2 regions of the Paenibacillus woosongensis genome follow, and region 1 is predicted to be linked to the other one. Evidence: predicted binding sites of a transcription regulator. Region 1 holds the regulator's gene; the other holds the start of a gene.
The links. The regulator Rex, encoded in region 1, represses fermentation and respiration genes when NADH is low (regulators of the CRP and FNR family bind a similar motif). The targets are predictions, from matches to a motif close to TTGTGAAATATTTCACAA.
Positions count from the first base shown of each region.

Region 2: the regulator Rex is predicted to act here: its motif matches at 1,147-1,164, upstream of QNH46_RS16510 (flavocytochrome c).

Region 1 covers NZ_CP126084.1:3,132,906-3,136,055, reverse strand. The annotation lists gene dinG (ATP-dependent DNA helicase DinG) at 1-1,266, shown strand, start outside; gene QNH46_RS14315 (redox-sensing transcriptional repressor Rex) at 1,306-1,956, shown strand; gene QNH46_RS14310 (amidohydrolase) at 1,946-3,150, shown strand, end outside.
Region 2 covers NZ_CP126084.1:3,571,261-3,574,410, forward strand. The annotation lists gene QNH46_RS16510 (flavocytochrome c) at 1-1,104, opposite strand, end outside; gene QNH46_RS16515 (response regulator) at 1,306-2,010, opposite strand; gene dcuS (DcuS/MalK family sensor histidine kinase) at 2,007-3,150, opposite strand, start outside.

The DNA of each region.
Region 1 (3,150 bases):
GATGTGAAGGAAAGCTGGGACAAGCTGAGCGAAATGCTGTTCGCCCTAATGCCGGAACGAAGCGATGCGGCTCCTGGCGACCCGGGGCAATTTGTTCTTCGCTTGCTGCCGCACAAGAAACCTAAGGATTGGGATACGCTCAGTGCGCTAGAGAATCATATCTATGTGCTGCTGGGGGACATCGTCCGCAAAGGGGAACGGATGCTGAACGACATCCGGGACGAGCAGGAGGATTACGGGGCGGACAGCTTGCTGACGGATATCAGCGGTCTGCTCAAGGACTTGGCGACAGAGCGGGAAGCGATCCGTTCGTTTATGAAACTTGATGACGAGGACACCGTATACTGGATCGAAGGTAACGGGAATTACCGCAGCCGCTCCTTGCAGATTTACGCGGTTCCGATCGATGTGAGCCAGCAGCTCAAAAACTATTTCTTCGACAAAAAGAAGAGCGTGGTGATGACCTCGGCTACATTGTCCGTGGATAAGTCATTCCAGTACATGATCGAACAGCTTGGACTGCAGGAAGCCGCTGACAGCGACCGGCTGCTGACCTCCATGCTGCCTTCGCCGTTCAATTACAGAAACCAGGCGCTGCTCGTCATTCCGCGTGATTTCCCGAGCGTCAAAGGCAGCGTGGGGGATGAACATTTCGTGAAGATGCTGGTACAGTCGTTAGCCGAGACGGCTATAGCAACGCGCGGCCGGATGCTGGTGTTATTCACGTCATACCGGATGCTTCGCCAGGTCTATGACCCGCTGAAGGAGCAATTATCCTCCGAGGGAATTACCGTCATCGGCCAAGGTATGGATAGCGGCAGCCGCACGAAGCTGACCCGCAGATTCCAGGGCCAGGAAGCATCCGTGCTGCTCGGCACGAGCAGCTTCTGGGAAGGCGTGGACATACCGGGGGAGGCGCTGACCAGCCTAGCTATTGTCCGCCTGCCATTCCAGCCGCCGAACCATCCTCTCGTCGAGGCGAAGAGCGAAAGGCTTCAGAAGGAGAAGAAGAACCCATTCATGAAGCTGTCCGTGCCGCAGGCCGTCATCCGCTTCAAACAGGGGTTTGGACGCCTGGTGCGCTCTTCTCAGGATCGCGGGATAGTGGTGGTGTACGATACGCGCATCTTGGAATCTTACTACGGAAAATATTTCTTATATTCGCTGCCTGGGCCGAAGATGGAACATATGCCGACCGAGCAAATGGTACCGAGAATTTCCGAATGGCTGGATGTTCACGAAGTCCAGGGGGCAAAGGAGCAATAACCGTAATTCATATCGCGCCATTATAAGGGGAGAAAAGCTATGAAATCAGAAAAAATTTCCGATGCGGTTGTACGCAGATTGCCAGTGTATTTGCGTTTCCTCAATGAGCTGAGCCTTCGTGAAGTGCCTACGGTATCCTCTCAGGAATTGGGCCAGAAGCTTGATCTTAATCCTGCGCAAATCCGTAAGGACCTCGCTTATTTTGGGGATTTTGGCCGTAAAGGCATCGGCTACGACGTGTCTTATCTCATTGAAAAAATCCGGCAGATCCTCAATCTGGATCAGCAGATCAATGTAGCTCTAGTCGGAGCTGGTAATCTAGGCCAAGCGCTGTCTAACTATAATGCCTACCTGAAGGACAATATGAAAATCGTGGCGGTATTCGATGCCGCACCGTCCAAAATCGGCACCAAGATCAACAATATTACCGTTCAACCGATCGATGAGCTCGTGGAGACGGTACAAGCGATGAACATACGGATCGGTATCATTACGGTTCCTGATTTCGAGGCCCAGCGCGTGGCGGATCAGCTTGTTGCCGCCGGGATCGGAGCGATTCTTAACTTCGCGCCAACGATTTTGAAGGTGCCATCGGAGGTAAGAATACATGCGGCTGATTTCACGACGGACCTGCTCAGTCTTGCCTATTATTTGAATGACGGAAAGGAACTTACTTCGAATGAGTCGTAAACTGCTAATCACAAACGGTACGTTTGCCGTGCTGGAAGAACAAGAACCTGTCGTTAACGGTTATATGCTCGTTGAGGACGACCTTATTACCTATATTGGCTCCGAGCGCCCGGAAGGCAGCGAGAATGCGGAAGTTATGGACGGAAAAGGCCTGTTGTTTTTGCCTGGTCTGATCAATACGCACGGTCATGCGGCCATGTCGCTGCTGCGCGGTTACGGGGACGATATGGTGCTGCAAAAATGGCTGCAGGAGAAAATGTGGCCGATGGAAGCGAAGTTCACACGTAATGACGTGTACTGGGGAACTGCGCTGTCCGTACTGGAGATGATTAAGGGGGGAACGACAACCTTCCTTGATATGTATGATCATATGGACAAGGTCGCACAGGTGACGGAGGAATCCGGCATCCGCGGGGTACTAATGCGCGGGGCGATCGGGCTGTGCCCGCCTGACGTACAGAAGCAGAAGCTGGATGAAGCGGTTGCTTTTGCCCGCAATTGGCACGGCAAAGCGGACGGCCGGATTACGGCGATGATTTCGCCACACGCGCCTTATACTTGCCCGCCGGATTACATTGAGCAGTTCGTGCAGGCTGCACATGATCTCGACTTGCCAATGCATACACATATGTCGGAGACGCAGGCCGAGGTGGAGCAGAACGTCGCCGATTACGGGGCAAGACCGGTGGAGCATTTGCTTAAGCTGGGCATGTTCTCGCGCCCGACCCTGCTTGCGCACGGCGTTCATTTGACAGATGAAGAGATTGAAGTGCTCGCTGCCCATAAAGTTGCGATTTCACACAATCCAGGCAGCAATCTGAAGCTGGCTAGCGGCGTAGCGCGGGTTCCTGAACTGCTGAAGGCAGGAGTTACCGTTTCGCTCGGTACCGACGGCGCAGCGAGCAACAATAATTTAGACATGTTTGAAGAGATTCGACTCGCCGCTTTGATTCACAAAGGGGTATCAGGAGATCCGACGGCTGTGCCGGCGCTGGAGGCACTGCGGATGGGGACAGAATACGGGGCCCAATCCGTGTTCCTTAACAATACGGGCAAACTTGCCGCAGGAATGAAAGCGGATTTCATTGCGCTCAACACCGAGCAGGCTCATTTTGTGCCGAGAACCGATTACGTTTCTCATGTCGTATATTCCGCTGGACCGAAAGATGTAGAGCATGTATGGGTTGACGGGAA
Region 2 (3,150 bases), 440 kb from region 1:
CTCCAACACTGCCGCATCAACCCCGATTTTACCTGCAAGCTCAGCGAGCGTCTGGCCATCTTGGACAAGTCCCATCTCGAAATACGTATCCGTAGCCTTAAGTGTCCCGCGCAATTCGTCATTAAAAATCAAATATGCGATTTTATCCGTCTGGGCTAGAATATTTTTGGACACAACATCTCTCGTCAACAGCTCGTTCGTAAAGCGTGCACCTTCCTGGTTAACAAGAATCGCCCCGTCTCCACGAACCCCTTCTGTAATAAGCACGCCTTCGCCCGGTATCGTTGTTGGATGAATTTGGATTTCCTTCATGTCTACCAGCTTAGCGCCGACAGCCGAGGCCAGTTTAATACCATCCCCTTGTGCCCCCGGAGCGTTGGTTGTAGCGAAGCCCTTAAGATCAGGGTTGTTCTCCACAACCATATCCAGGTTGGCACCAAACCCTCCAGAAGCCAGAATGACTGCTTTCGCCTGGATTTCAAAAGCTTTGCCGTCTTTGTCGGTACCTTTGACGCCCGTTACATTACCGTCTTTATCCGTTACGATTTCTGTTACGTTGTGCTGCAGACGGACATCCACATTCAGTTCATCCAATTTCTTCTTTAAAGCCATGACGATAAAGTTGCCTGCGGCTTCCCCACCCTTCGGTCTATGGATCCGCGGAACGCTAGAGCCTCCCGCTTTACCGACCTCTGCCAACTCTGCACCGTTCTCTTTAAGGAATTGGATCGAGGCCGCGGCGTTCTCCGTCAACACTTTGACCAATTCCGGGTTATTCACATTTTTGCCGCCCTTCATCGTATCCTCAAAATGCAACTCTGGGCTGTCTTCAATACCTTGCGCCTGTTGATATTGCGTTCCGGCAGCATTCAATCCCCCTTCGGCCCGGGCCGTGTTCCCGCCGAGCATCGGCATTTTCTCCAGCAAAACAACCTTCGCTCCCGATTGATGAGCCTCGATGGCTGCAGACATTCCTGCTCCGCCGCCGCCGACAATTACTATGTCTGTGGAATCCGCTTTGCCTCCACAACCGGATAAAATGATTGCTAGCATCATCACGGCCATCATTGTGAGTGCTGCTGGTTTGATCTGTCTTGTTTTCATGCTGTTCCCCTCTTTACTTTGTTTGTATGCTGCAACATCACATTGTGCATGTTTTCACATGATAATCATTGTAAATTCGATCTCTATTTCTGAATAGATTTTGTAAGTACTAAAATTGTTAATTAAGTAATGTAAGCAAAGCCGATTTCGCGCAAGAAACCCCGTCGTTAGAAACCATGACGAGGTTTTTTGGCCTGTTAGTTAAATATACATAGCGACGATCTTGGACTTGTCCGGCAAAGCATGAAAGATATCAAGGGGACGCCCCCCCGTCCCGTAGATCATTTCTGTCTGCAGCACGCCGATTTCCAGCAGGAAGGAAAGATATTTTCTAACTGACACACGAGATATGCCGGACAACCGGGAGGCATCTTCGGTAGAAAAGCTGCCGCGATGTCCCTCAATTGCTTCCCATACGATTTTGAGCGTTCCCGGCGTCAAGCCTTTCGGCAAACTCTGGGCCTTCCCTTCCTCGGGCGATCTTCGGATGAGCTGATCCAAATCGTCCTGACTCATGCTGGCCGGCGCAATCATGCGATGATAGGTTTCGCGGTAATGATCCAGCGCCGCTTTGAATCTTGGAAAATGAAACGGCTTAATCAGGTAGTCCACCGCGCCGTATTGCAGAGCCTTCTTAATGCGCTCTGGATCACGGGCCGCGGATATCACAATTACGTCAATATTCGCATCACTGCTGCGTATTTGGTTAAGCAGGTCGAAGCCGTCTTTGGTGCGCATAAAAAGATCAAGCAAAATCAGCTGCGGACGTTCGCATTCCAGCAGTATTTCAGCTTCGGCAACGGAAGAGGCCGTACCTATACAGCAGTAGCCGTCGACCTGTTCCAAGTAGCTGCGGTTAAAATGCGCTACCATAGGGTCATCCTCCACAATAAGTACGCTGATCATTTGGCCAACGCCTCCTTTATCGCATAAGGCAAGGTTACCGTAAACCGAGTTCCTGCGCCCTGCCGAGTACAGCATTCCAATCTGCCCCCTAGCTCCTTCACTCGCAGCATAACGAGATATAGCCCCATTCCCCGGTTCTCTCCTTTGGTAGAAAATCCTTTGTCATAAATAACAGACTGGATATCGTCGTGAATTCCGCTGCCGTTATCTCTGACGGAGCAAAGAAGCTCCCCCGCATCTTCATCATAACGGATGGCAAGCTCAATTCGCGGTGCTTCGCGGCTTGCGCGCTCCGTACTCAGCGCTTCCAAGGCATTATCGAATAAATTGCCAAGTATGGTGATGAGATGGTGCATCGCTTCTCCACTCCGTGGCTCAGGCAGCATGCTGTGCTTCAGAAGCACGAAATCAATCCCGGCTTCCCTGGCCCGGCTCATTTTCCCGAGAATAAACCCGGCCATGACCTGGTCCCGGATCTGTTCCGTAACTGCTCCCACTTCCGATTCATGGGTCTGAAGCGACTCGGAAATATACTCCTGAAGCTGGTCGAAATACGCCATATGGGCCATCCCATAGATGACATGAAGCTTGTTCCTGAACTCATGCGCCTGCGCGCGCAGCGCCTCCGCATAGGACGACAACCCGGACAATCGCTCATTCATTATCCGGATTTCCGTCTTATCCCGAAAGGTGGCAATGACTCCAGCAACCTCTCCGTTCACCAGAATAGGAACGCTGCTGACGCGCACGACAGCGGCTCCCAGCTCAACTTCTTGATCCGACAAGGATTCCCCGGTTAGCAGGATGTCCTCCCAGCCCAGGCCTGGCCATATGCGCCTGATATCCTCATCGATCAGCTTGGCTGGAATCCCTGCCTGTCTCAATAATCTGCGGCCTTCCTCATTGATGAGCGTAATTTGCAAATGCCCGTCTACAGCAATAATTCCTTCCTTGGCCGACTGAAGCATAGCATTTCTTTCCTTCAGCAGCTTGGCGATCTCGAACGGCTCCATGTCATATATGGTTTGCTTGATCTTGCGCGCCAGCAAGTACGCCCCCACAGTGCCGATCACTGCACCGAGTCCAAGTCCCCAGTATAGAATCCATTGATTTTTAGAGGCTTCCTCAGAAATCCGCCGC